2 regions of the Streptomyces javensis genome follow, and region 2 is predicted to be linked to the other one. Evidence: riboswitches for the same ligand, from Rfam matches in the RefSeq annotation. Region 2 holds a riboswitch; the other holds the start of a gene.

Region 1 (16,020 bases), on a different contig from region 2:
TCGCCCTCGCGCAAGGCGGGATAGACGTCGCCGATCAGATCGCACAGGGCGTGGGCGAGGTTACGGATGCCCTCTTCGGCGCCCCGGTACCGCATCGGCGGGAAGAGCGTCAGGTTCACCAGTACGCCGATCGCGCAGCCGATGGCCACCAGCAGGATGATCTGACCGAGCTGTTCGAGCCGCTGCGAATCGCCGGAAGAAGCGACGTAGGTGGAAAAGGCGAACAATGCGGCGGTCACCACCTGGTGGCCCTGTTCCCCGAGCCGCCGCCAGCGGCCGATCACCATCGCGATGAGCACCACCAGAACGAAGGTCACCAGATCCGGTCCGGCCAGGAAGCCGAGCGCCGCCTGCACCAGCACCCCCGCGCAGACCGCGCCGACGTAGCGCAGGGACTGCAACAACGACTGGTACACGGTGACCTGGATCATCAGGACGGCCGAGAACGGAGCGAACGCCGGTGACGCGGCCGCCATCAGGTCGTGTGCCACGTACCAGGAGAGGGCGGCGGCCAGCGTGCTCTTGCCGATCATGTCCAGGATGTGCCGCTCGTGCCCCGGGGAGCCCTTCGCCCGCGCCCACCACTGCTGGATCCGAGCCCCCCGGCCCGTCCCGGCCGGCTCCCGCTGATCGCCGCCCACTGCAACTGCCCTTCTGATCAGTCCTGTGTGACTCCGGGCCGTCGACGATCTCTCCCGGAAGGCGCCTCCGGTCGCCCTGGGGGTGATGTTCCCAGGAGCCGGACGTCATGGGGTCCTCCGGCCGTCCCGGGCCCGGTGGCGGCGGTGTGCCGCCTCCACTGCCCCACGGTGTTCCCGCACGGTCCGAAGGCCCGGGTGCCCGTGCGGGCGAGGCGGTGCCACGTCTACCCGCGGACCGGATTCTCATGCCCGGCCTCGGCAGGTCCGGCACGCCCCCGGCCCCAGGAGGGCGGGCCCGGACGGGGGCGGGACGAGGCCCGAAGGTTTCGACGGGAGGGATCGGGTCACCTGTCCGCTCCAACAGGACGGAACCACTCAGTCACGCCGTCCCGGATCGAGAAAGGTCCCATCGTGTTCAAGGCCATCGCTGATGTACTGCGCGCCATCGGAGGCGCTGTCGCCACTGTCGTCACCTTGCCCTTCCGCGCCGTCGCGCGCCTGTTCGGCGGGGCGTCCGCCAGTGCGCGCGGACACCACTGATGCCGGGCACGAGCGCCGGCCTCCTTCCCGCCCGGCGCTCCCCCCTTACGGGCGGTCGGCGGCGCCATCGCGGCCGGTCGCCCTTCGTCTGTCCCGGCTGATCGCGGATTGAGGGCGCGCCCTTCCCGTACCCGGTGGACCGCTGGTACCGGGGTGTACGACGACGCTGAGGTCATCGCCCGGCCACGTCACCCATCCATACCCTGCGGCCCATCTCGTCCAGCTCCGCCTTCCACCGGGCGTACTCCGGCATCGCCCGACCCAGCAGCCGCCAGTAGTCCGGGCCGTGCCCGGAGATCCGAACATGCGCCAGTTCGTGGGCGATCACGTAATCGATCAGGTGAAAGGGGAGCTGGAGCCGTCCTTGTGCCCAGCGCAGACCGGCGCGGGTGTACCAGTCCGCCAGCGCCCGCAGGGCCCGTGCGGGGTCGGCCGCGGTGGCCAGGTCCACGCGCAGACGGCCCGCGACGAGCCGTACGGGCGCTCCCGGATCGTCCACGTACAGCAGCCGGTAATCCCGGCCGAGATAGCGGTGGATCTCCCCGTCGGCCAGCTTCCGGGTGGGGTGCAGCGGCTGCCGCTCCTCACGCAGGCGCAATTTGTCGTCGACCCAGCGGTCGTTGGCGCGGGCGAACGCCTCCGCCCGCTCGGGCGGGCATGCCGGTGGGACCCGCACGATCAGCGCCCCGTCCCGCTCGACGGTCAGCCCAAGGCGGGTACGGCGCGCGCTGACGTGTACCTCCAGCACGCGGCCGTCCACCGACAGGGCTGGTGCCGCGTGCGTACCAAGGCAGCCGTGGACGAGGGCGCCGAGGCCGAATGGTTTTCCGGGGCGAGTGGCGCGGGGATACAGTCCGGCCAGGGACATGACCGGGACCAGGGGAGGGGCCGGTGTGATCGAGATCGTCACGGTGAGCGCGCTCACCGCATTCCTCGCGGCGGCGGGGAACGGCGCGGCCGGAGAAGTCGGCAAGCAGGTGCTCCTGTCGACGGGTGCGCTGGTGAGACGGACCCTGGGGCGGGAGACGCCGCTGCCGGTCACCGCGGAGGGGTGGGAGGCGCTGGCGCGCCAGATGCATCCGCGCCTGGGTGAAGACGGCCGACGGTCCGCCGAATGGGCCCTTCTGCTGCGGAGCCTGCCGGACGCGGCGGTCGGCCTGCGCACCGCGGCGGGACTGCCGCCCGCCACGCGGGACTTCACCGACCGCGAGTCCGTTCTCAAGCGGCTGAGGCGGGAGGCGACCCGCGCCGCCGACGGGCGGCCACGGGTCGCGCTGCTGCACGGTCCGCCCGGCATCGGCACCAGCGCGGTGGCCCTGCACTGGGGCGCCGCCCAGATCGCTCGGTACCCCGACGGGCAGTTCTACGTCGACCTCTCCGACGCCGCCGGAGACCACGGACCGGAACCGGCCGCCGTCCTGCTGCGCCTGCTGCGGCAGATGGGCGTCGAGCCCGAGCGGATTCCGCCGACCGAGACGGGACGTGAACAGCTTTATCGGCGGTTGACGGCAGGCCGCAGGACGCTGGTGGTGATCGACCACGCGTCTTCGGTCGCGCAGGTCCGCAACCTCATTCCGGCCACGCCAGAGGTGTTCTTGCTGGTGGTCGCGTCCGGCCCGCCGTTCGCGCTGGAAGCGGAGCGCATCGATGTCCCACCGCTGAGCGAGCGGGACGCGCTGAAGATGCTGAGGAAGGTGGCCGGGCCTGAGCGGGTCGCGCGAGCCAAGCCGCGGATGCCCGTCCTGCTGGACACCTGCGCGGGCAATGCCTTCGCCCTGAAAGCGGCGGCGATGCGCCTGCTAACCGATGAACCGCCCTTCCCGGATCCGCCCGACGAGCCCGCGAGGCACCATCCGGTGCACGCCATGACGCAGGACGTGTGTCGCCGTCTCGGGCCCGAGACGGCGCGGCTGTGCCGACTGACAGCGCTGGGCGGCTGGCCCGCGGTCGACGCCCGGCTGGCCTCGGACGCCGCCGCCGTCGCCGAGGAGGAAGCCGCCCGGATGCTCGCCGCGGCGGCGGACGCGCAGTTGCTGGAGCCGGCGGGGGACGGACGTTACCGCTTCCGGCCCGAGGTGTGCCGCCATCTGGCCGACGCCGCCGGCCTGGAGCACGGGATCCCGGAGTGCTTCGCGGCGGTGTCCCGGGTGCTCGACGGTCTGCTCGACCGAGCGCTGCACGCCGCGCACGCGGCCCTGCCCCAGAGCTGGCGGACCGAGCCCGCACCCGCGCAGGGCACTCCGTACGGTGACGAGGCCGAGGGCATGGCGGCCCTGCTGGCCGAGGCCGGGAACCTGGTACGGGCGGTCTCCGTGGCGGATGAGTACCAGCACATCGACACGGCGCTGCGAGTCGCCCGCGCGCTGTGGCCACTTCAGCTGAAGGCCGGACACTGGGACGAGGTGCTGCCCGCCCTGCGGATCGCGGCCCGGTGCGCCGACGAGCATCAGCCGCGTTCCCGCATGGCGGGCGCGCTGCACTTCCAACTGGGCCACTGCCTGGGCGAGATGGGACGGTGGGAAGATGCCGAGCACGCGGTGCGCGCCGCCGTCGCCTGCGAGCGCGCCGCGGGCCACTTACGGGGCGAGGCGTCGTCCGTGGAGTTCCTGGGCCTGCTGTGCTTGAACCGATGGCGGTACGAGGCGGCGTACGAGCGGTTCGTCGAGGCGGAGGGCGTCTACCGGCGGATCACCCCCGGCCAGGAGGGCGCGCAGGACCTGCCGCGCGCCCTCGCCTTGATCGGGCGTCACCAGGGACGTGCCCTGCGCGGCCTGGGGCGGCTGGCGGAGTCCCGCCTTCGCCTGGAGGCCGCGCGGGACTTCTTCGCGGAGCGGGGAGAGGCGTACAACCAGGCCCGTGCCCTCACAGACCTCGCCGAGACGCTGCACGACGCCGGTGAGAACTCCGAAGCACTGACGAAGATCGCTGAGGCTGAGCGCCTGCTCAGGCCGGAAAAGGCGACTCCGCATCTGGGCTACCTTGCCCGTCTGCGGCTGCGCTGCGAGGCGGCCGAGCGGGCGGAGTAGCGGGAGTCACCGTCACCGGGTGCACGCGGCCGGCCGCGCGCACCCGGAGCGTCGTCCCGCCCGGCGCCACCGCACCGCCGCCCGTCAGCCACGCGTACAGCGCGGAGGCGTAGGCCGTCGGATCGGCATCCGCTCCTGGGTCCGCCGACAGCCGCAGCAGGCCGTGGTCCCGGCTACGCACGGCGCAGTTGTGCGGGCCTGTCACATACACGGCGAGTGAGCAGTGCGGGTACCGGTGCAGCACCTCGGCAGTCCACTCCTCCGGGCCGCCCAGGCGGGGGTCGTCCGGCTGCCCCGCACGGAAAATCACATCAGCCAGTGTCAGGTCGCCGGGGTCCCGGGTGTCCTCATGTACGGCGAGGTGCCTCTGGCCGACCGTGTCGTACGGGTGCCCCGTGGAGCGTTCGATCCTGACGTCCGCTCCTCGTATGCGCGTACGGACATCCAGCGGAGCCGTACGCGCTGGGGGCTCGTACGGCGGCAGCGGCAGTGGCTCCAGCAGGGCGGGAGCCGCGGGCTCGGGCAGATCCATCAGCGTGTAGAAGAGTCTCCGCAGCAGTGCCGCCGACGCGCCCGGAGCCGAGCTGATGTACTCCGCCGGACTGGCGGTGGCCGATGGGCGGTGCCGGGCGAGCAGGCCCTCCAGTTGGTCTCGCAGCGGTCCGTACGGGTCGAGCCGAGGGGCCTGCCGGACGAACGCCGCGAGGGGTGCCTCCGGGGCCAGCCGGTCCTGCCTGGCGGACGCGAGCAGCACGGGGACGTCCAACGCCGCGGCGTAGTAGGACACCGCTCCGAAATCCCCCAGGACGACATCCGCCGCCAGCAGGGCCTGTCGCCACGCGTGCACGGGGTCGATCAAGGCCAGTCCGCTGCGGCGGGCCCGATCCAGCCAGACGCGTATCTGCCCCGGCCCGTGCCCGTACCAGATGTTCGGATGCAGTACGGCCGCCAGCCGATAGTCATCAGCCGGCAGCTCGGAGGCGAGCCGGGGGAGCAGGCTCGGCAGGATGTCCTGGTCGCCACCGCTTCCGAAGAAACCCTCGGGATTCCAGGTGGAGTTCAGTACGACGAGCCGCTGGCCCGGACGCACGCCCAGGGCGCGGCGGAACCGCTCCCGGTGGGGACGCCCGGCCAGCATGCGGTCGAAGCAGGGGTCGCCGGCGAGTACGGATGCTCTTTCGGCTTCCGGGCACACCCGCCGCAACCGCTCCAGCTGCTCAGGGTGCGAGAGGACGAGGCCGTCCACGAACGGCTCGCCGTTCGCCAGCAGCCACTCCGGCGACAGGCCGAATGTCGGTTCGTGGTTCGCGGATCGCGGATCGCGGATCGCGGATCGCGGATCGCCCAATTTCTTAGTGTATCCCACTCCATGCGACAAGATGGCCAATTTGCCTTTGATGTCCTGGAGTTGGCCGCCGAAGCTCGCGGCGATCGCCAGCGCCACCGGTGTCGCCGATGCCTGCTCCCAGGGCAGTACGGGCAGACCCAACTCCGCGAACAACTCGCCGATTCCGGCCTGAAACGCGGATGACTCCGTCGAGGTGACCAGGAGTTGTACCCGGAAGTCGTCGTGGAACAGCGGCAGCACATCCAGCAGACGGCCGGCGGAGGTGACGTTGTGCACCACCAGGAGTACCCGTCGGCTCGTCGCCCGGCTGGCCCAGAGATCCGAGTCCTCTCCGACCGGCACCCTTATCGCCGGGGCATCAGCCGATCCCACTCGCCGTTCCCTTCGTCAGCACTCGATGACGTTCACCGCGAGCCCGCCCCGCGCCGTCTCCTTGTACTTGACCTTCATGTCCGCGCCCGTCTGCTTCATCGTCTTGATGACCTTGTCGAGCGAGACATGGTGGCGGCCGTCGCCGCGCAGGGCCATCCTCGCGGCGGTGACCGCCTTCACCGAGGCCATGCCGTTGCGCTCGATGCAGGGGATCTGGACCAGGCCGCCGACGGGGTCGCAGGTGAGGCCGAGGTTGTGCTCCATGCCGATCTCGGCGGCGTTCTCCACCTGCTCCGTGGAGCCGCCGAGCACCTCGGCGAGGCCGCCCGCGGCCATCGAGCAGGCGGAGCCGACCTCGCCCTGGCAGCCGACCTCGGCGCCGGAGATCGAGGCGTTCTCCTTGAAGAGCATGCCGATGGCGCCCGCGGCGAGGAGGAAGCGGATGACGCCCTCCTCGTCGGCGCCCGGGACGAACCGGGTGTAGTAGTGCAGAACGGCCGGGATGATGCCCGCCGCGCCATTGGTGGGGGCGGTGACCACGCGGCCGCCCGCCGCGTTCTCCTCGTTGACCGCCATCGCGTAGAGGGTGATCCACTCCATGGCGCGGGCGCCCGGGTCGCCCTCGGAGCGCAGGGCGCGGGCGGCGGTGGCGGCGCGGCGGCGGACCTTGAGGCCGCCGGGCAGGATGCCCTCCTGGGACATGCCGCGGGCCACGCACGCCTCCATGACCTGCCAGATCTCCAGCAGCCCGGCCCGGATCTCCTGCTCCGTGCGCCACGCCTTCTCGTTCTCCAGCATCAGGGCCGAGATGGAAAGGCCCGTCTCTTGGGAGAGCCGCAGCAGCTCGTCGCCGGTGCGGAAGGGGTGGGTGAGGACGGTGTCGTCGAGCTTGATGCGGTCCTCGCCGACCGCGTCCTCGTCCACCACGAAGCCGCCGCCGACCGAGTAGTACGTCTTCTCCAGCAGCGGATGGCCCTCGGCGTCGTACGCGCACAGCGTCATGCCGTTGGCGTGGTACGGCAGGGAGCGGCGGCGGTGCAGGATCAGCTGGGAGGAGTCGTCGAAGTCGATCTCGTGGCCGGGGCCGATCTCGGCGCCGAGCAGCCGTAGCCGCTTGGTGGTGCGGATGCGCTCCACCTCGCCGTCGGCCGTGTCGACGTCCACGGTGCGCGGGGAGTTGCCCTCCAGGCCCAGCAGCACGGCCTTCGGGGTGCCGTGGCCATGGCCGGTGGCGCCCAGCGAGCCGAAGAGCTCGGCCCGGACGGACGCGGTGTGGGCCAGCAGGCCCTCGTTCTTCAGCCGGCGGACGAACATCCGCGCGGCCCGCATCGGGCCGACGGTGTGCGAACTGGACGGGCCGATGCCGATCGAGAAGAGGTCGAATACGGAAATGGCCACCGGGGGACTCCTTCGTCTGCACGCCGGGGGAAGCGTGTGCCCGCCGGGAAAGCGCGCGGGCCGTGCGTGGGTTGGTGCGGGTGGTGCGGGTTGGTGCGGGAGTTGCGAGGGTTGGTGCGGGTGGTGCGGGTGGTGCGGGTGGTGCGGGTGGTGCGGCGGGGGCGCGCCAGGGCGGGCGCGCCCCCGGATCCGGCTACTTGGACAGGTGCGCGTACAGCGGGTGCTTGTCGGCCAGGGCGGTGACCCGGGCCTTCAGCGCCTCCGCGTCGTAGGACGGCTTGAGCGTCTCCGCGATCACGTCGGCGACCTCGCGGAAGTCCTCCGTGGTGAAGCCGCGGGTGGCCAGCGCCGGGGTGCCGATCCGCAGACCCGAGGTGACCATCGGGGGCCGCGGGTCGTTCGGGATCGCGTTGCGGTTGACCGTGATGCCGACCTCGTGCAGCCGGTCCTCGGCCTGCCGCCCGTCCAGCTCGGAGTCGCGCAGATCGACCAGGACCAGATGGACATCGGTGCCGCCGGACAGCACGGCGACGCCCACCTCCCGGACATCGTCCTGGGTCAGCCGCTCGGCGAGGATCCTGGCGCCCTCCAGCGTGCGCTCCTGGCGCTCCTTGAACGCCGAGCTCGCCGCCACCTTGAAGGACACCGCCTTCGCCGCGATCACATGCTCCAGCGGACCGCCCTGCTGACCGGGGAAGACCGCCGAGTTGATCTTCTTGGCCAGGTCGGCGGTGGAGAGGATCACGCCACCGCGCGGACCGCCCAGGGTCTTGTGGGTGGTGGTGGTCACCACATGGGCGTGCGGTACGGGCGAGGGGTGCAGCCCGGCCGCCACCAGACCCGCGAAGTGGGCCATGTCGACCATCAGGTACGCGCCGACCTCGTCCGCGATCCGGCGGAAGGCGGCGAAGTCCAGCTGGCGCGGGTACGCCGACCAGCCCGCGATCACCAGCTTGGGGCGGTGCTCCTTGGCCAGCCGCTCGACCTCGTCCATGTCGACCAGACCGGTCTCTGCGTCCACGTGGTAGGGCACCACGTTGTAGAGCTTGCCGGAGAAGTTGATCTTCATGCCATGGGTCAGATGGCCGCCGTGCGCCAGGTTCAGACCCAGGATGGTGTCGCCGGGGGAGAGCAGGGCGAACATCGCGGCCGCGTTGGCCTGGGCGCCCGAGTGCGGCTGGACGTTGGCCGCCTCGGCGCCGAAGAGCTCCTTGACCCGGTCGATGGCGATCTGCTCGACCACGTCGACGTGCTCACAGCCGCCGTAGTAGCGGCGGCCGGGGTAGCCCTCGGCGTACTTGTTGGTCAGGACCGAGCCCTGGGCCTCCATGACCGCCGACGGAGCGAAGTTCTCCGAGGCGATCATCTCGAGGGTGGACTGCTGGCGGTGGAGTTCGGCGTCGACAGCGGCGGCGACGTCCGGGTCGAGCTCGTGCAGGGAGCTGTTCAGAAGCGACATCGAGGGTCCCGATCGAATAAAGAGGGTCAGTTTTCGGCGAAGGCGGTGTACTCGTCGGCGGAGAGCAGGTCCTCCGGCTCGCTCGTCACCCGCACCTTGAACAGCCAGCCGCCCTCGAAGGGGGCGGAATTCACCAGCGCCGGATCGTTCACCACGTCCTCGTTGATCTCGGTGACCTCACCGGAGACCGGCGTGTACAGATCGCTGACCGACTTGGTGGACTCCAGCTCACCGCAGGTGTCACCGGCGGAGACCGTGGAGCCGACGTCCGGGAGCTGGACATAGACGACATCGCCGAGCGCGTTGGCCGCGAATTCGGTGATGCCGATCGTCGACACGCCGTCCTCGCCGGCGGCCGACAGCCACTCGTGCTCCTTGCTGTACCGCAGCTGCTGGGGGTTGCTCATGGTCCGATTCTCCTGGATACGGGGGAGTGCTTGGGAAACGGGTCTTAGCTGGTGGGATGCGACGCCGAGGGGGTACGACGCCGAGGGGACGCGATGGGTACGACGCCGAGGGACCGTGGTGGACCGGCGCCCCGCTCGCGTCTGGGGGAGCTCGGCGACGGGCCGGGGCACCGCTCGCGCCCGGAGGAGCTCAGCGCTCGCGCTTGTAGAAGGGGAGCGCCACGACCTCGTACGGCTCCCGGGTACCGCGGATGTCCACGAAGACCCCCTCGGTGCCGGGCTTCGCGTACTCCGGGTCCACATACGCCATCGCGATCGGCCTGCCCAGCGTCGGGGACGGCGCGCCCGAGGTGACCTGGCCGATCGCCGAGCCGTCGGCGGCCACCACGGCGTATCCGGCGCGCGGCACCCGGCGGCCTGAAGCGATCAGGCCGACCAGGGTGCGCGGGGTGACGGTGTCGGCCTGGTGGGACGCGGCCTCCAGGGCCTCGCGGCCGACGAAGCCGCCCGGCTTGTCGAACTTCACCACCCGGCCCAGCCCCGCGTCGAAGGGGGTGGTGTCGGTGGTCAGCTCATGCCCGTACAGCGGCATGCCCGCCTCGAGGCGCAGGGTGTCCCGGCAGGAGAGACCGCAGGGGACCAGGCCCACCGGAGCCCCGGCCTCGGTCAGCGCCTCCCAGACCCGCTCGGCGTCGTCCGGTGCCAGGAACAGCTCGAAGCCGTCCTCGCCCGTGTAGCCGGTCCGGGCGATCATGGCGGGGACGCCCGCGACGGTGCCCGGCAGCCCGGCGTAGTACTTCAGCCCGTCCAGGTCGGCGTCGGTCAGGCGCTTCAGGATCCCCGGGGACTCGGGCCCCTGGACGGCGAGCAGCGCGTAGGCGTCGCGGTCGTCCCGCACGGTCGCCTCGAAACCGCCCGCCCGCCCGGTCAGCGCGTCCAGCACCACCTGGGCGTTGGCGGCGTTGGCCACGACCAGGAACTCCTCGTCGCCGAGGCGGTAGACGATCAGGTCGTCGAGGATGCCGCCCTCGTCGTCGCAGATCATGGTGTAGCGGGCGCGGCCCACGGCGAGCGCGGACAGCCGGCCGACCAGCGCGTGGTCCAGGGCCTCCCCGGCCTGGGGACCGATGAGAGAGATCTCACCCATGTGGGAGAGGTCGAAGAGTCCGGCGCGGGTGCGCACCGCGATGTGCTCGTCGCGCTCGCTGCCGTAGCGCAGCGGCATGTCCCAGCCGGCGAAGTCGGTCATGGTGGCGCCGAGCGCGCGGTGCCGCGCGTCCAGCGCGGTACGGCGTGGGGTGGGCGGGGCGTCGGTCACGATTCAGGCTCCAGGGGTCGGGGTCGCGCGACGGCGAGGACGGACGGCAAGGACGCGTGCGTCCTCCCCATCTGTCATCGGAACCTGAGAGGTTCGCCGTGACGCCCGTAAGGGGCCCGGCTTGCACCTTGGGTGGAGCCGCGCCCGCGCGGCCCGCTTTTCAGATCTGCCTCGTCCGTGCGGTATCGGGGCCTGAGAGATTCAAGGGAGGACTTGCTCCTTCGGCGCCCTGGACACCCGGCACGGATGCCAAGGCCCAAGGACTCTCCCGCGCGGATTCAAGCGGCCGGTATGGAGTTGCGCCGACATCATCGCATGTATGGCCGAGAAGGGAAGCCCCGATCCGACCGGGCTCCGGCCGTCCGGCCCGGGGCAGCCTTGCCCGACATTACCTTTTCTTGACACTCTGCGGGTACGAGCAGCGTTGACCGACCTGGGAGGACGATCACGGTGCATGGGCAGGAAACGCACGCGACGACACAGAGGCTCCTGCCGGCGCGGCGTGGCCGCATCCCCTCCGGGTCGACGGCCCGCCCCGGTCGAAGAAGCGCGGTGCACGATCTGCGCGCCGGGGCGGAGGGTGGCGGCGCGGACCCGCGTGAGCTGCGCTTCCCGGCGGGGGACGTGCTGGTCGCCTCCGGGCTGCCGGGCAGCGGCAAGAGCACGCTGATCAACCGGACGGTGCCGCTTCTGGACGAGACGGGCGCGGTCGTCATCAGGGTCGACTCGCAGAACACCCGCGAGGCATGGGAGCGCCGGCTGCCCGGCTGGCTGCCGTACGCGGTCTACCGCCCGCTGGTCCGCTGCGCCCACTACGCGGGGCTGCGCCGGGCGCTGCGCTCGGGCGCGAGCGTCGTGGTGCACGACTGCGGCGCGCTGCCGTGGGTCCGCCGCTGGCTGGCCCGGGACGTGCGGCGCCGGGGCCGCAGCCTCCATATGGTGCTGCTGGACGTGGGCGCCACGGAGGCGCTGGAGGGCCAGGCCGTCCGTGGCCGCGGGGTCTCCGCCTACGCCTTCGGGCGGCATCTGCGCGCGATGCGGCGGCTGATCACCGGGATGGAGGAGGGGCGGCCGCCGCGGGGGTGCGCGTCGGCGGTGCTGCTGGACCGGCGAGGTGCGAGCGCGCTGCGCTGCATCTCCTTCGAGTGATCACGCCGCTCCCTCGTGGGTGGCCGGAAATCGACCATCGGCATCACACAGCGTGACGCGGGCGCGCCCGGGGGAGGTGGGGAAGTGCTGTGGAGATCGCCGTCGCCCCCTCCGGCCGCGGGCCACCCAGCGGTTAGGGTGCTTCGGGCAGGTCGGACGAGATGGCGGTTGGACGAAGATGAGCTTCCCGGAGCAGTACGGAGTGGCCCCGGCGCACGGAGGATTCCCGGACGGCGGGTACGCCGCGCATCCGGCGTTTCCCGGCAATGAGCTCGAAGAGGTGATGGCCGCCTCCGTCGACGTCCCCGGGGCCGGGGCGCGCATCGTCGAGACGCTCTCCCGCAGCCACCTCTGGATTCCGCTGCCCAACGGCGGGGGGCCGGGCAGCCCGAGCCTCGATCTGCCCACGATGGAGATCGACGGCGGCGCGTATGTCCCGGTGTTCAGCTCCGAGCAGCAGTTCCTCCAGCTCGTCGGCTCCCATATGTCCTTCACCATCGCCCCGGCCGTGGAGTTCGCCCGCGGGCTGCCGCCCCAGCTCGGCATCGCGGTGAACCCCGGTGGCGCGGTGGTCGTACCGCTGCCTCCGCCCGCCGTCCGGGAGTTGTGCCGCGCCGGGCGTACCGAGCTCGACGGCCCGGCCGCCGGTGGCCGGGTGCGGCTCTTCGAACCGGACTGGCAGGACGAGCCGGTGGACTTCCTGGCCGCCGCCGGGATCGAGTTCGCCAAGGGCGCCGGGGTGCGGACCGCCCGGCGCGCCCTGGCCAGCGTCGAGGGCGACGAGCCCGCGCTCTTCGTCGGTGTGCAACTCGACGAGCCCGGCCCCGAGGGGCAGGCGCGCGCGGTGGAGGCGCTGGGCCGCGCCCTCGGTTCGGTGCCGGTGCCGTGGAAGGTTCAGCTGGTGCTGCTGGACGTGGCGCAGGGCGACCCGGTGGCCGACTGGATGCTGGGACGGGTGCGGCCGTTCTACGACCGTGACCTCTGACTCACCCCTGGGTCCGCTGCCGCGGCCCGTAAGCTGGTTTGATGACCAGGAGGGGTGCGAGCACGCTCCCCGGTGAGGTGTGGGCAAGGCGATGAGAAGGGGCGGACCCAGGTGAGCGCGGGCGCGGATTGGGGGGCGGCGGCCGGCCAGGTTGAGCGAGCGTTGCAGCAGGTCGCTCCCGGCCGGTACGACGCCTACGAGGCGCTGCTGCACGCCATCGGCGAGGGCCAGGTCTGGATGCTGCTGTGGCACGGCGCGCCCGGCTCGCCCGACGCCCAGTACGGGAACATGGACGTGGACGGCCTCGGTTACGCCCCGTGTGTGACCTCGGCGCAGGAACTGGCCGCCAGTGGCTGGAACCGCGCGCACGAAGTGGTCGACGGCCGCCTCATCGCCGACTCGCTCTACCGCGACCGCTACGGCCTCTGGCTCAACCCCCACGCCCGCGGCGGCGGAGTGGGCATCCCATGGCCGGACTTGCGCCGGATCGCGGGCGGTCTGGACCGGCTGCCCGCCGGACCGCTGCGGCTGTCCGACCCCGCCATCGACATCCCCCAGTTCTACGCCCTGTTGGGGCAGAACGCGCATCGCACCGCCGCGGTGCGCTCGCTGCGGCGCGCCTGGGTGCAGCCCTCGCTGGGCGCCCCGTACCTGGCGATCGGCCTGGATCTGTACGACACCGGCGCCGCGTCGGTGCAGTCGGTGCGGGTGATGATGGAGCAGTCGATCACCGCCGTGCCGGACGGGCTGCCGGTCTCCACGGTCGCGCTCTCGGACGAGTACGACCCCGTCGCCATGTGGATGCGGGCCAACGCCCGGCCCTTCTTCGACCGTGACGCCTATGGCGCCGCGCCCGCCGCGCCGCCGTCGTACGGCTACGGCTATCCGCCGCCGCGTCCCGCGTACTGAGCCACCCCGGCCCGCGCGCTGGGCACCCCGGCCCGCGCGCTGGGCCACCGCGTCCCACGTGCTGGGCCACCGGGCCCCGCCGCGCACTGAGCCGCGCACCGATTGACGGGATTGCCCGCCCGGCCTTCCGCCCCTATCGGGCCGAACACCCCATTACGGGCGCGAGGTTACTGCTGCGTTCTCGTGTCGCGACCGTCCGTATAGCGGAGCGGTACTCCTCACATCACGGTTAGGCATCCATTGCCCGGGAGTACTGGCGGGTGATCACAAACGCGTTGAAGACTCCCGCTCCAAGGGGTGCGGTTCCTGCGTACGACCCCTTCCAGAAAGGTTCCGTACCAGAACGCGACTTTCACCCAGGTTGTGAACAAAGCCGCCACAGCGGCGAGTCGTGGGCCGGTCACCACCGGTCGAGAGGGGTCTCCACCACGATGACGGCACCATTGCACGGCACGAGCACGGACAGCGATCCGGTGGCGACTGCCGATGTAGCGGCGGATGTGGTCAAAGCGTCCGTCGAAGGCAGATCGCTGCGGCAGATCGCCTGGTCACGCCTGAAGCGGGACAAGCTCGCACTGGCGGGTGGCATCGTTGTCGTCTTCCTCGTACTGGTGGCGATCTTCGCTCCGCTCATCGTGAGCCTGCTCGGGCATCCGCCCAATGAGTTCCACCAGGAGGAGATCGACCCGCTGTTCGGCACCCCGAAGGGATCCCTGGGCGGTATCAGCTCGGACTTCCTCTTCGGCGTGGAGCCGTCCAACGGCCGCGACGTGTTCAGCCGGGTCATCTACGGCGCCCGGATCTCGCTGCTGGTGGCCTTCCTCGCGGCGGTGGTCGCGGTGGTCCTCGGCACCATTTTCGGCATCATCGCCGGGTACTTCGGCGGCTGGGTGGACTCGCTGATCAGCCGGGTGATGGACATGCTGCTGGCCTTCCCGCAGCTGCTCTTCATCATCTCCCTGGTCTCGGTGCTCCCCAACGACCTGCTGGGACTGACCGGCAGCGGGGTGCGGATCGCGATCCTGGTCTCGGTCATCGGCTTCTTCGGCTGGCCGTACGTCGGCCGCATCGTGCGCGGCCAGACGCTGTCGCTGCGCGAGAAGGAGTACATCGAGGCCGCGCGGAGCCTGGGCGCCGGCCGGCGCTACATCCTCTTCCGTGAGCTGCTGCCCAACCTGGTGGCGCCGATCACCGTCTACACGACGCTGATGATCCCCACCAACATCCTCACCGAGGCCGCGCTCAGCTTCCTCGGCGCGGGCGTGAAGCCGCCCACCGCCTCCTGGGGGCAGATGCTCTCCAAGGCGGTCGGCACCTACGAGGACGACCCGATGTTCATGATCATCCCGGGTCTGGCGATCTTCGTCACGGTATTGGCCTTCAACCTCTTCGGCGACGGCGTCCGCGACGCACTGGATCCGAAGGGCACCCGATGACGGCGCGGCACACGGCCGCCCGGTCGTACTCGAACGCAATCAGCGGCCCCTGCCACATCCGGCAGACGGCTCCCCAAGGTATTCCGCGGCGCCATGCTCAGGACCGCTCTAACCCGGAGGTTGCAGCAACTATGAAACGGCTCTCGAGAAGCAGGCGGATCGCCGGAGCGGCGGCTGTCGTCGGCGCTCTGCTGGCCACCGCCGCCTGCGGTGGTGGCGATTCCGACGACGAGGGCTCGGGTGCCGGGTTCAACGCCGCGGTGAAGGGTGTCGCGGCCAAGTCGGCCAAGAAGGGCGGCACCCTCAAGTTCATCAACAAGCAGGAGTTCGACTCCCTCGACCCGCAGCGCCAGTACTACGGGTTCGCCTGGGACTTCTCCCGCTTCTACGCGCGCCAACTGATCTCCTACACGCCGAAGCCGGGCAACGCCGCGAACGAGCTGACCCCGGACCTCGCCACCTCCACTGGCAAGATCACCAACGGCGGCAAGACCTACACCTACACCCTGCGCGACGGGATCACCTGGGAGGACGGCTCCCCGATCACGTCCAAGGACGTCAAGTACGGCATCGAGCGCATCTGGGCCAAGGACGTCGTCTCCGGCGGCCCCGGCTACCTGCGCCAGGTCCTGGACCCCAAGAGCGAGTACAAGGGCCCGTACAAGGACAAGTCCAAGGACAAGCTGGGTCTGAAGGCGATCGAGACGCCGAACGACAAGACCATCGTCTTCAACCTCGCCAAGCCCAACGGTGACTTCGAGCAGATGCTCGCGATGCCGACCGGCTCCCCGGTGAAGGCGGACAAGGACACCGGCGCCAAGTACACCAACCGGCCGTTCTCCTCGGGTCCGTACAAGGTCCAGTCGTACACCCCGGGCAAGAGCCTGTCGCTGGTCCGCAACACCAACTGGAAGAAGGCGTCCGACCCGATCCGCCCGGCGCTGCCGGACAAGGTCACGGTCACCTTCAACTCCAACCTCGAGGCGATCGACCGGCTGCTGATCAAGGGCGACTACGACGTCTTCCTCAGCG
Region 2 (13,107 bases):
CCCTCGCTCTCGCTGCCGATCAGCCCCTCGTCCTCGAGCAGCTGAAGGGTGGGGTACACCGAGCCGGGGCTGGGCCGCCAGGCTCCCCCGCTGCGCTCGGTGATCTCCTGGATCATCTCGTAGCCGTGCATCGGGCGGTCCTTCAGCAGGGCCAGGATCGAGGCGCGCACATCGCCGCGCCGCGCCCGGCCGCGCATCCCCCGGCCACCCGGTCCGCCGCGGCCACGGCCGCCGAACGGGGGGCCGCCGAAGGGCGGACCGTCGAATCCGGGGCCGAACGGACCGAACGCCGCGCGCCGCCCCTCACGCCCCTCGCCTTCACCCCAGCCACGCTGGCCGGGTCCGCAGTGCTCACGTCCGTGTCCATGCCCATGAGAACGCATCGTGACGCTCCTTTCTATCGTCGATCCATCACGACACCTCAACGATATATCGGAACCGATCGGATGCCAACCCCCTTCTCCCATCACGCCGAGACTCCCGGACGCCCCGAGATCCGATTCCCGCACCGCGGCTCCCCATCACGAGCCATCCCCCACATCAAAAGAAGCCACATCAGAGGAATTGGCCATGGCTCACCCGCCGCCCGCCGCCTACGGTCGGCTTATGCGGATACGAATCGTCGACGCGTTCACCGACCGCCCCTTCGCCGGCAACCCGGCCGGGGTCGTCCTCCTCGACACCGACGCCTTCCCGGACGACCACTGGCTCCAGCAGGTCGCCGCCGAGGTCAACCTCGCCGAGACCGCCTTCGCCCACCCCCTCCCCCGGGCCGCGGAGGCCGACTGGGCGCTGCGCTGGTTCACCCCGGTCACCGAGGCACCCATGTGCGGCCATGCCACGCTCGCCACCACTCATGTCCTCAAAGCCACGGGGGCCGCGACCGGCACGGTCCGCTTCGCCACCCTCAGCGGGGTGCTGTCGGCGACGGCCGACGACGGCGGCTCGATCACACTGGACTTCCCCACCGCCTCACTGACCGAGCTGCCGGTGCCCGAGCAGACGGCCGAGGTCGGCGCGGCGCTCGGCACCCAGATCGTGTCCGCCCATCACGCCGGCCCGTTCATCGACGACCTCCTGATCGAGGTGGCCGACGAGAAGACCGTGCGCGCCCTGGCCCCCGACCTCGCCGCGCTCAAGCGGATCAGCCACCGGGGCATCATCGTGACCGCGGCCGCCGAGGACTCCGGGCGCGGCTATGACTTCGTCTCGCGGATGTTCGCCCCGGGCGTCGGCATCGACGAGGACCCGGTCACCGGCAGCGCGCATACCGCGCTCGCGCCCTACTGGTCGGCCCGGTTCGGCCGCGACGAGCTGACCGGGCTCCAGGCGTCCGCGCGCACCGGCCTGGTCCGCACCGCGCTGCGCGGCGACCGTACGCTGCTGACGGGCGGCGCCGTCACCGTCATCGACGGCGAGCTGCTCAGCTGAGGCCCGTCACACGGCGCCGGACGGCGGGTCAGGCCGTGGGCAGCCAGTCCACCCGGCCCGCCAGCACGGCGTATCCGACGAAGGCCACGATGTCGATCAGCGAATGGGCCGCGACCAGTGGCCCGACCCGCCCCCAGCGGCGGTAGAGCAGCACGAAGATCACGCCCATCGCCATATTGCCGAAGAAGCCGCCGATCCCCTGGTAGAGGTGGTACGAGCCGCGCAGCACCGAACTGGCCAGCAGGGCGGCCATCGGGGTCCAGCCCAACTGCCCGAGCCTGCGCAGCAGATAGCCGACCACGATCACCTCCTCCAGCACCGCGTTCTGCACGGCGGAGGCGATCAGTACGGGGATCTTCCACCAGACGTCGGGCAGCGATTCGGGGACCACCGTGAGGTTGCCCCCGGCCGCCCGCGCCCCGAGGTACAGCAGCAGTCCGGTGCCGCCGATCGCGGCCGCGATCGCGGCGCCCCACGCCAGGTCGAACCGGGGCCGGTCGCGGTCGAAGCCGATCACCCGCAGCCCGGCGCCCTCGCGCAGCAGCAGATGGGCGACGAGCGCGACCGGTACCAGCGCGGTGGCGATGCCGAACAGCTGCCAGGCGAGATCCAGCCAGGGCCGCCCCGGCGCCGCGGAGGAGTTGAGATGGGCCGCCTGGTCCTTCAGCCCGCCCGGTTTGGTCACCGAGCCGATAAAGCTGATCAGCGCGGACAGCCCGCTCGCGCCCAGGGACAGCGCCAGCACGAGCAGCGTCTCATTGCGCAGCGTCCGCCGCGAGAGCCCGTCCTCGACCACGGGCAGCTCCGCGCCCCGCGCCTGTGACCGCACTCCTGTCCCCACTTCCGTCTCTCCGCCTCATCGGTGCACCCGCCCCGTTCACCGGACAATACGGGGTCATGGTCCACGGTGGGGGCGTCACCCGGAGAGATCGGTGGGCCAGGTGTGCACCGGTGCGTCGGTCCGCATCAGGGCGCAGTACCGGCGGGTCATGGCCGCGAGGGCGGCGTCCCGGTCCAGTCCGCCGCCCAGCGCCCGGTGGTAGGTGGCCGCCTGCCAGGAAGCGCCGTTGACCCCCAGCTTGCAGCGCTCCTCGATCACGCCGAGATAGCGGTCGCGGTCGGCGGGCTCCACGCCCCAGGAGTCCAGGCCGGACGCGGCGAGCGGCAACAGCTCCTCGCGGACCAGCCGGACGGCGGAGGTGCGGGTCAGGGACGCCGAACGGCCGGATTTGGGCCACTGGAGGACCGCGTCGATGCCATGGCGGCAGGCCGCCTCGAAGTTGGCCGCGGCGGCCGCGAACGGCAGCCGGGTCCACACCGGGCGGGACTCCTCGGCGAGCGCCCTGACCAGCCCGTAGTAGAAGGCGGCGTTGGCGATGACATCGGTGACGGTGGGCCCGGCCGGGAGCACGCGGTTCTCCACGCGCAGATGCGGCACACCGTCCACGACGTCGTAGACGGGCCGGTTCCAGCGGTAGATCGTGCCGTTGTGCAGCGCCAGCTCCTGGAGCTCGGGCACCCCGCCCTCGTCCAGCGCCCGCAGCGGGTCCTCGTCCTCGCCGGTGGAGAGCAGCGGCGGGAAGTAGCGCAGGTTCTCCTCGAACAGCTCGTACGCGGAGTCGATCCAGCGCTCGCCGAACCAGGTGCGCGGGCGGGCCCCCTGGGCGGCGATCTCCGGCGGGCGCACATCGGTGGCCTGGAGGAACAGCGGCGGCCGGGATTCGCGCCACACCTCGTGGCCGAAGACGAAGGGGGAGTTGGCGCCCACCGCGATCTGTACGGCGGCCGCGGCCTGCGCGGCGTTCCACGCGTCCGCGAAGCGGCCCGGGGTGACCTGGAGATGGAGCTGGACGGAGGTGCAGGCCGCCTCGGGGGCGATGGACGAGCTGGCGTAGGTGAATCGCTCCCGGCCCTCGATGTCGATGAGGAAATCCTCGCCGCGGGCGGCCAGCATCTGCTCATTGAGAAGTTTGTAACGGTCGTCATAGGAGAGGTTCGTGGATCCCAGATCGTCCGCGGCGAGGGTGGGCAGAATTCCGATCATCACGATCTCGGAGGACACTTCTCGCGCCTTGCGATCGGCATATGACAAACCGGTTCGGAGCTCTTCGGAGAGCTGATCGAGAACGCGTCCGTGCAAACGGTGGGGCACGATGTTTACTTCAAGATTGCACTGCCCGAGTTCGGTCTGGAAATCATGACTCCCGATGCGCTCCAGAACCTCCGCGTTCATCATCCTCGGCAGCCCGTCGGCCCCGGCGAGATTCAGCTCGATCTCCAGCCCCATCAGATTCTTCGGGCGGTCGAATCGCTTGTCGGCCAGAAGCCGACCCAGCCCGTCGAGGCACTGCCGCAACCGGACGCGCTGCCGTCGCCGGCCGGACGGGTCGAACTCACCGGCTATGAGCTTCTCCCCCATCGAAGCGTCCCTCCTCGAGTGGATCATCGGCGCCAACGGTGTGCACACCACGCTCGATGATGCCCACCAATGTGATCGATAACGCCCCGCGATCCCCACCCAGCCGGTAGGCTCTGTGGAACTGCGCATTGCGCCGGGGAAATGGACCAGCGAGTTCCAGCCTACCGCGCGGGGCTCAAAATGCCAGGTCATATCCGTTCATCTGGCACTGAATCGGGGAAAATCCCCGCCTTCCCGGGGTCTGGATATCCTCTTGTCGGCGATATCGGCAGCGGCTAGACGAAACACAACGGGAACACTTGTCGTATAAACTCGGCTAACGAGGCAGAGAGATAACGCCCGAACGGTCTGTTCCGGCTCCCCTCTGACCCGTGTTCCACCGACAGCGCCGCCCAAACCCGGCCCGCTATCGCTTCACCGTGTCTTCAAAGCGAGAGGCGACCCACCATGCCGCTGCATGTGCCCCAGGCCCCCGCGCCCGCCCTGCGCAGCGTCCTCACGGCCCTTGATTCCCCCACCGCCGTCCGCGAGGCCCGCACCCCCGTGCTCTCCACGCTCACCGGCCCCTTCGAACCCGAACTCCCGCTCCCCGTCCATGTCCTGGACGACATCACCGCCTCCGACGGCCCGCCGCGCACCCGGCTCACCGGCTGGCGATTCCTGATCCGCGACGGCGACCGTACGGTGGCCGCCGCGGAGGCGATGCTCACCGCCGACGGCTGGGCCTTCTCGCACTTCTCCGAGGGCCCCTATGTCAGCTCGGCCGAACTCGCCCTGGGCGAGGCCGAGTCGCTGCCCTCGGCGTACCAGCCGCGGCTGCTGTCCATCCCCGAGCTCTACATGGTCACGCTCTGGCTGCACGGCGACCTGACCGCGGACGGCGCCGAAGGCGGCCTCGGCTCCGGGGACCTGCTGGTACCGCTCGCCCCGGCCCCGCCCGGTATCGCGGCGCACCGGGCGCACCGGGCAACCGATCTGCTGCCCGTACTCACCCACCGGCTGACCCGCGTCCCCTTGCTTGGCTCACCCGCCTGACCTGGGCCTTCATCAGGCCGGGAGCGCCCCGTGACCGCCGGGTCACGGGGCGCTCCGCAGCATCCTCGTAACAGTCCGGCCGCGATGAACCGTCCGGACGGGTGATGCGTCATTATCTAGCGAGACCGGTACCGCGAAATCCCTGCGGATTCCAGGCCGTAGGGCAACACTGGAGCAATCGACCGACTCAACCACGGGGGGCGGCCATGGACGCCGCGGCGAGCCGCAGGACCTTCACCACTCCGCAGCGAAAGAACCCTGTCATGTGCCAGCATCAACCACCTTGCCCGTCAGCCGACTCCGCCGACCGGGAGGCCGCCCATCTGGTGGCGCACCACCCGGAGCAGGGATGGAGCCTGCTGTGCAACGGCGTCCTGCTCTTCGAGGACACCGGTGAGCTGCTGCCGGACGGGCGCGTGATCGCACCGTGCCGACCGCTGGGTTCCGAGCACGTCGTCACCGCGGCCTGACCACCGCCGTCGACGGCACGTACATACCAGGGGCCGGCCCGGCGCATCCGCCGAACCGGCCCCGTTGACGCATCGTCGGGCTGAGGCCTCTCAGCCCTCGTAGGACTCCAGCGGCGGGCAGGAGCAGACGAGGTTACGGTCCCCGTAGGCCCCGTCGATCCGCCGCACCGGCGGCCAGTACTTGTCGGCCGCCGAGACCCCGGCCGGGAAGACCGCTTCCTCCCGGGAGTACGAGTGGTCCCACTCCCCGGTCAGCGACGCCGCCGTGTGCGGAGCGTTCCGGAGCGGGTTGTCCTCCTTGGTCCACTCGCCGGAGCCGACCTTCTCGATCTCGGTCCGGATGGCGATCATCGCCTGGCAGAACCGGTCCAGCTCCGCCAGATCCTCGCTCTCGGTCGGCTCGATCATCAGCGTCCCGGCGACCGGGAACGACATCGTCGGCGCGTGGAAGCCGTAGTCGATCAGGCGCTTGGCCACATCGTCCACGGTCACGCCGGTGGCCTTCGTCAGCGGACGCAGATCCACGATGCACTCATGGGCCACCAGGCCGCCGGGGCCGGTGTAGAGCACCGGGTAGTGCGGCTCGAGGCGCTTGGCGACGTAGTTGGCGCCGAGCACCGCGACCTGGGTCGCGCGGCGCAGCCCCTCGGCGCCCATCAGCCGGATGTACGCCCAGGAGATCGGCAGGATCCCCGCGGAGCCCCACGGCGCGGCCGAGACCGGGCCGACGCCGGTGGCCGGTCCGGCGGCGGGCTGAAGCGGATGGTTGGGGAGGTAGGGCGCCAGATGCTCGCGCACCGCGATCGGGCCGACGCCGGGGCCGCCGCCGCCGTGCGGGATGCAGAAGGTCTTGTGCAGGTTCAGGTGCGAGACATCGCCGCCGAACCGGCCCGGCTCGGCGAGCCCGACCAGCGCGTTGAGGTTGGCGCCGTCCACGTAGACCTGGCCACCCGCGTCGTGCACGGTCGCGCAGATCTCGGTGATGTGCTCCTCGAACACCCCGTGGGTGGAGGGGTAGGTGACCATCAGGACGGCCAGCTGGTCGCCGTACTGCTCGATCTTGGCGCGCAGGTCGTCGGTGTCCACCTCGCCGTCCTGGCCGGTCTTGACCACGACGACCTTCATACCGGCCATCACGGCGCTGGCGGCGTTGGTGCCGTGCGCGGAGGACGGGATCAGGCAGACGGTGCGCTGGGTGTCCCCGTTGGCCCGGTGGTAGGCGCGCACCGCCAGCAGTCCGGCGAGCTCGCCCTGGGACCCGGCGTTCGGCTGCAACGAGACCTTGTCATAGCCGGTGACCTCGGCCAGCCGCTCCTCCAGCTCACGGATCAGGGTCAGATAGCCCTGGGCCTGCTCGGCGGGTGCGAAGGGGTGCAGCGCGCCGAACTCCGGCCAGGTGACCGGCTCCATCTCGGTGGTCGCGTTGAGCTTCATGGTGCACGAGCCCAGCGGGATCATGCCCCGGTCCAGGGCGTAGTCCCGGTCGGCCAGGCGGCGCAGATAGCGCAGCATCGCGGTCTCGGAACGGTACTGGTGGAAGACCGGGTGCGACAGATAGCCGTCCTGGCGCAGCAGGGCCGCGGGCAGCGCGTCCGGCGCCGAGGCGTCCAGCTCCTCGATCCCCGGGATCCCGGAGGCGTCACCGTTGCCGCCGTCCACCCCGAAGGCGGACCATACGGCGGCGAGCTGCGCGCGGCCGGTGGTCTCGTCGCAGGCGATGCCGACGTGGTCGGCGTCGGTCAGCCGGAGGTTGACCCCGGCCTCGCGGGCCGCGGCGACGACCTCGGCGGCCCGGCCCGGCACCCGCGCGGTGAGGGTGTCGAAGAACGTGCCGTGCTCCACCTCGACCCCACCGGCCCGCAGCCCCTCGGCGAGCACGGAGGCGTAGCGGTGGGTGCGGCGGGCGATCGCCGCGAGCCCGTCCGGGCCGTGGTAGACGGCGTACATCCCGGCCATCACGGCCAGCAGCACCTGAGCGGTGCAGATGTTGCTGGTGGCCTTCTCCCGGCGGATGTGCTGCTCACGGGTCTGCAACGCCAGCCGGTACGCCTTGTCGCCGTCGGCGTCCACGGAGACCCCGACCAGACGGCCGGGCAGGTTGCGGGCGTAGGCGTCGCGCACCGCCATGAAACCGGCGTGCGGACCGCCGAAGCCCATCGGGACGCCGAACCGCTGGCTGCTGCCCACCGCGATGTCCGCGCCCAGCTCACCGGGCGAGGTGAGCAGGGTGAGCGCGAGCAGATCGGCGGCGACGGTGACGACGGCGCCCAGCTCATGGGCGCGCTCGATGACCGGGCGCGGATCGCGCACCACACCGGAGGCGCCCGGGTACTGGAGCAGCACGCCGAAGACCCCGCGCTCGGCGATCTCGTCCGGGATGCCCTCGGCCAGGTCGGCGACGACGACCTCGACACCGGTGGGCTCGGCGCGGGTCCGTATGACCGCGATGGTCTGCGGCAGACAGTCGGCGTCGATCAGGAAGACGCCTTCCTTGACCTTGCCGACGCGCCGCGACAGCGCCATCGCCTCGGCGGCCGCGGTGGCCTCGTCCAGCAGCGAGGACCCGGCCGTGGGCAGCCCGGTCAGATCGGCGACGACGGTCTGGAAGTTCAGCAGCGCCTCGAGCCGGCCCTGGGAGATCTCCGGTTGGTAGGGCGTGTACGCGGTGTACCAGGCGGGGTTCTCCAGCACATTGCGCAGGATCACCGGCGGGGTGTGGGTGCCGTAGTAGCCGAGACCGATCATCGACGGCAGCGCCTGGTTGCGGTCGGCGAGCGCGCGCAGCTCGGCGAGGACCTCCGGCTCACTGCGGGCCGGCGGCAGGGCGTCCAGCGCCTCGGTGCTCTTGATGACGTCCGGTACGGCGGCCTCGGTGAGCTCGTCCAGCGAGCCGAAGCCGACCTGGGCGAGCATCTTGGCCTGTGCCTCGCCGTCCGGGCCGATGTGGCGCCGCTCGAACGGAGTACCGGATTCCAAGTCGGAGAGTGCGATGCGATTGGCGGTCATCTGCGGGGGCCTCCTGGTCTGTGACGACCTTCGAGGGGCACCGCGGCTCGGGTGCCCGGACGGCCTCCCCCTCTGTCATCTCAACCTGAGAGCTTCACCGGCCCACATACCGCCTGACCGGTTTTCACCGTCGGTGAGGAGGGGTTCCGGAACGCTGCTCGCCCGTGGCCCACCCTGCTTTCCAGAGTGACCTCACCCGCACGGTACGTGTGCCTGAGAGATTCCGGGGAGGGTTTGCTCCTTCGGCGCCTCCGACAGCGTCGGCGGAGGACTCTCCCGCACGGGGTCTACAGCCACAGTCAGCGTACCAGCGGTTCTGCCAGGGGGGACGGTCGCGGGCGTTCGAGTGGCCGAGTGCGGCGATGTGGCTTTTTGTAGGTAGCAATGGGCACTTGCTAACCGCTTGTTCATCTGTTTGCCACCTGTGGGAGAGAGCGTGCAGACCGATATCGACCCGCGGACCCTGATCGGCCGCAAGGCATTCGACCGCGAGGGCGCCAAGATCGGCACCGTGGACGAGGTCTATCTCGACGACGCGACCGGCGAGCCCGAATGGGCGGCGGTGCGCACCGGACTGTTCAGCCGGGACGTCTTCGTGCCGCTCGAACCGAGCGAGGTCGTCGGCGACACCCTGCGGGTGCCGTACGACCGGTCCCTGATCAAGGACGCCCCGGACTTCGGAGTGGGCCGCCATCTCTCCCCCGAGCAGGAACTCCAGCTCTACCACCACTACGGCCTGGACGTCACGGGCTGACCCCCGTCCTGGCCCGCGGCTTCTTCCGCTTCCGGCTCCGCTTCCGCGTCCGGCTCCACCTCCGCGTTCGGGCGCAGCAGCGGCAGCGGGTCGGCGGGCTGTAGCGCCGGGTCGTCCACGGGGAACGTCCGTATCCGGCCCGGTGGCGACCACGGCTCCTCGAAGCGCACGGTCACCCGGCCCACCCCGCTCCCCTGCACCCAGCCCGCCCCGTACTCGGCGTGCCGTACATCGGAGCCCGGGAGCCAGCGCCGCGGCTTCTCAACGTCCTCAGAAGCCTCTCCCGCGCCCTCTCCCACGGGTTCTGGTCTCTCCGGCCCCGGCGGGCGCCCGGCGTCCCCCACGGCCTCATGAGCGGCTTGGGCGGCCTGACCCGGTTCCGCTGCTTGGGCGGCCTGCGCGGCCTGCGCGGCCTGCGCGAAGAGATCCTCCTGCGTGAAGTCCGCCAGACCGCTGACGCCGACCCCCAGCAGCCGCACACCCGCCGTGGTCTCCACCCCGTCGATCAGCCGCGCCGCGGCCTCCCGCACCACCGCCGGGTCGTCGGTCGGCCCGCGCAGGGTCTCCGAACGGGTGAGTGTGGAGAAGTCGTACCGCCGCACCTTGATCACGACCGTCCGCCCCGAGCGGCCCGCCTCGCGCAGCCGCCGCACACAGCGGTCGGCGAGCCGCGCGATCTCCAGCTGCACCCGGGTGCGGTCGGTGAGGTCGACGTCGAAGGTGTCCTCGACCGAGATGGACTTGGCGTCCCGCTCGGCGACGACGGGCCGCTCGTCCCGGCCCTCGGCCATCAGGAACAGCGATGCGCCGTGGGCCCGGCCCAGCAGCCGCACCAGCTCCGCCTCGCCCGCCTCCCGCGTCTCGGCCACGGTGTGGATCCCGGCCCGGCGCAGCGTCTCCGCCGTGGCGGGGCCGACGCCCGGGAGTGTCCGCACCGACATCGGGCCGAGCAGTTCGCGCTCCGTCCCTGGCTCGATGACCACCAGACCGTCCGGCTTGGCCTGCTCCGAGCCGATCTTGGCGAGCATCTTGGAGCCGGCGAGCCCCACCGAGCCGGTCAGCCCGGTGACCGCCTTGATGTCGGCCCGCAGCCGCTCCGCCACGGCGCGCGCCGCCTCGATGGTGGGCTCGGTGCCGCCCGCCTCCAGATCGACGAACGCCTCGTCCAGGCTCAGCGGCTCCACCAGGGGCGACAGGGTGTGCAGCAGGGTCATGACCGCGTCGCTCACCTTGCGGTAGAGCGTGAAGCGGGGGATGAGGAACGCCGCGTTCGGACACAGGCGGCGGGCCTGGGCCATCGCCATGGCCGAGTGCACCCCGAAGACCCGGGCCTCGTAGGAGGCCGTGGCCACCACGCCGCGCGGCCCCAGACCCCCCACGATCACCGGCTTTCCGCGCAGGCTGGGCTTGGCCGCCTGCTCCGCCGAGGCGTAGAAGGCGTCCATGTCCAGATGGAGAATCGTCGGCGCACCCCTCACACCTCCGATGCTGCCGCACACCACTGACAATGGGGCGGCACAACGGCCGGGGGCGGGCCCGGGGGCGGCGGTCAGGTCGCCCCGGGGCGCTCAGCCGAAGGTTTCTAACCGGCCCGGTTCCGGCGCGCCGCGAGCTCGTCGGTCGGGTTGTGCCGGACCAGCGTCTCGCCGGTGTCCACCCGCTCGCCGTGCAGCTGGGACAGCGCGCTCTCCACATCCCGCCAGACAACGCCCACGGCGATCCCGAAGACGCCCTGGCCGCCCTGGAGGAGGTCCACGACCTCGTCGGGCGAGGTGCACTCGTAGACGGTCGCGCCGTCGCTCATCAGCGTCATCTGGGCCAGATCGTCGAGCTCCCGGGCACGGAGGTGGGTCACCGCCGCCCGGATGTTCTGGAGGGACACGCCGGTGTCCAGCAGCCGCTTCACGATCTTGAGGACGACCACGTCCCGGAAGCTGTAGAGCCGCTGGCTGCCCGAGCCGTACGCCGGCCGGACGCTCGGCTCCACCAGCCCGGTGCGGGCCCAGTAATCCAGCTGGCGGTAGGTGATCCCCGCGGCCGCACACGCGGTGGGTCCGCGGTATCCGATCCGCTCCGTACCCCCCGCGGCGGGCTCACGCGGCGGCGCGGCCTGTGCCGCGACCCGAGCCTTCAATGCCGGATCGGCCGATGCGCTCCCCTGGAGCGCGTACGGACCTCCGGCCGCCGTGCCGTCGCCGCTGCTTCTCACGCCGACCTCCGTCCTCGACCTGCCATCTTGAAGGTAGGCAGTCACCCGGGGTGCGTCAACGATCGCCACACTCGGCACGCCGAGTGATAATCACCCTAAGGGTGGTTTCCCGTGTCCCTCGTCCGGGAAAGGCTACTCGAATGCGCGAGCGAGGACCGGCTTACGGTTCACTGGCTGCTGGTTCCGAAGTCCTCTGGCGAGATCTGGTCGAGGAACTCGCGGAACTTCTCCACCTCGTCCTCCTGCTCGTCCGGGATCGCGATACCGGCATCGTCCAGCACTCCGTCACTGCCGTAGATCGGCGTTCCGGTGCGCAGCGCGAGCGCTATGGCGTCGGACGGCCGGGCGCTGACCTCCACGCCGCTGGCGAAGACCAGCTCCGCGTAGAAGACCCCCTCGCGCAGATCCGTGATCCGGACCTCCGTGAGCTGCTGGCCGACGGCTTCGAGTACGTCTTTGAAAAGGTCATGGGTCAGCGGGCGCGCCGGAGCCATGCCCTGCTGAGCGAAGGCGATCGCGGTCGCCTCACCTGGTCCGATCCAGATGGGGAGGTAGCGGTCGCCTCCCACTTCACGCAGGAGCACGATCGGTTGGTTGGAGGGCATTTCCACCCGGACACCCACGACGTCGAGCTCGTTCACACAGCAACCCTAGGACGTGCCCGGCCGGTTTGGATAGTCGGGGCCCGGTCGGTCACCGCTCCTGGACCCTCAGAGCCGACCGCACCAGGGCCGCGTGCAGCTGTACGGAGAGCGTGGCGAGCTCCCGCACACTGGCCTCCGCATGCGCTCTGGTCTGCGGGTTTCTATGCAACCGCAGGGGGGCGACCACCTGCTCGACCATTCCGGCCTCGCGCTCGGCGGAGGCTTTCATGATTCGCAGATGACGTGGTTCCAGGCCGAAACGACCGAGTTCGGCGATGAGCCGGGCGACGGTCACCGCCTCGATGTCGTATCCGCCGTCCGCGGTCGGCGCGAGCAGCCCGTACGACTCCCATTCGGCCAGCTCCGCCTCGCTGACCTCGACCGTTGCCAGCAGCTCGGCCCGGCCGACCCGGGCGGCCGTGAGGCCGTCCGGGGCCGTGCGGGGGCTGCCGTCGAGCGGCCCGGGCTGCTGCGCTCCCTGCGAAACGGCAGGAAGCTGCAACGGCTCCCCCCGCTCCAGGGCGTCCAGATGCTCCCGGATGACCTTGAGCGGCAGGTAGTGGTCACGCTGCATCCGGAGGATATGGCCGAGCCGCTCCACATCCCGCTGGCTGAATTTGCGGTAGCCGGACGGCGTCCGCCGCGGCTCCACCAGCCCCTCCGACTCCAAGAAGCGGATCTTGGAGATGGTGACCTCGGGGAACTCGTCCCGCAACAGATTCAGCACGGTGCCGATGCTCATCGACCGGCTGCCCGTGGGGGCGGTGCCGGTATCGGCACCGCCCGACGGTGTCTGAAGCATGGACCTCCCCTGACGGGTCAGATGCCGACGCCCCGCTGGCTCGGGTAGAAGACCAGCCGGTACTTACCGATCTGCACCTCGTCCCCACTGGTCAGGACCACCGGCGCGTCGATCTGCTCCCGGTTGACATACGTCCCGTTGAGGCTGCCGACGTCCGAGACGGTGAAGCTGCCGTCCTGGCCGCGCCGGAACTCCACATGGCGGCGGGAGACCGTCACATCGTCCAGGAAGATGTCACTCTGCGGGTGACGGCCCGCCGTGGTGACATCACTGTCCAGCAGGAAGCGGCTGCCGGAATTCGGCCCGCGGCGGACCACCAGCAGGGCCGACCCCAGGG

What was found. Region 2 has a riboswitch for glycine ahead of gcvP (aminomethyl-transferring glycine dehydrogenase). Riboswitches for the same ligand answer to the same signal wherever they lie in the genome.
Region 1: it holds a riboswitch for glycine, as region 2 does, so the genes downstream of both, gcvT (glycine cleavage system aminomethyltransferase GcvT) here and gcvP (aminomethyl-transferring glycine dehydrogenase) in region 2, are expected to answer to the same signal.

Annotation. Positions count from the first base shown of each region.
Region 1 is NZ_BAAAIF010000004.1:71,871-87,890, reverse strand. It holds gene ABD329_RS05845 (FUSC family protein) at 1-641, opposite strand, end outside; gene ABD329_RS05840 (LPFR motif small protein) at 1,053-1,181, shown strand; gene ABD329_RS05835 (M48 family metallopeptidase) at 1,354-1,929, opposite strand; gene ABD329_RS05830 (ATP-binding protein) at 2,048-4,207, shown strand; gene ABD329_RS05825 (hypothetical protein) at 4,125-5,834, opposite strand; gene ABD329_RS05820 (L-serine ammonia-lyase) at 5,943-7,325, opposite strand; gene glyA (serine hydroxymethyltransferase) at 7,519-8,784, opposite strand; gene gcvH (glycine cleavage system protein GcvH) at 8,811-9,191, opposite strand; gene gcvT (glycine cleavage system aminomethyltransferase GcvT) at 9,382-10,509, opposite strand; glycine riboswitch at 10,680-10,790, opposite strand; gene ABD329_RS05800 (AAA family ATPase) at 10,960-11,658, shown strand; gene ABD329_RS05795 (enhanced serine sensitivity protein SseB) at 11,837-12,643, shown strand; gene ABD329_RS05790 (enhanced serine sensitivity protein SseB C-terminal domain-containing protein) at 12,755-13,552, shown strand; gene ABD329_RS05785 (ABC transporter permease) at 13,984-14,988, shown strand; gene ABD329_RS05780 (ABC transporter substrate-binding protein) at 15,120-16,020, shown strand, end outside.
Region 2 is NZ_BAAAIF010000021.1:117,294-130,400, forward strand. It holds gene ABD329_RS20850 (PadR family transcriptional regulator) at 1-383, opposite strand, end outside; gene ABD329_RS20855 (PhzF family phenazine biosynthesis protein) at 607-1,431, shown strand; gene ABD329_RS20860 (CPBP family intramembrane glutamic endopeptidase) at 1,460-2,272, opposite strand; gene ABD329_RS20865 (glutamate-cysteine ligase family protein) at 2,348-3,850, opposite strand; gene ABD329_RS20870 (hypothetical protein) at 4,298-4,885, shown strand; gene ABD329_RS20875 (DUF5999 family protein) at 5,149-5,355, shown strand; gene gcvP (aminomethyl-transferring glycine dehydrogenase) at 5,446-8,361, opposite strand; glycine riboswitch at 8,424-8,552, opposite strand; glycine riboswitch at 8,553-8,650, opposite strand; gene ABD329_RS20885 (PRC-barrel domain-containing protein) at 8,798-9,115, shown strand; gene ABD329_RS20890 (DNA polymerase IV) at 9,091-10,593, opposite strand; gene ABD329_RS20895 (MerR family transcriptional regulator) at 10,698-11,324, opposite strand; gene ABD329_RS20900 (bifunctional nuclease family protein) at 11,492-11,965, opposite strand; gene ftsR (transcriptional regulator FtsR) at 12,018-12,770, opposite strand; gene ABD329_RS20910 (FHA domain-containing protein) at 12,788-13,107, opposite strand, start outside.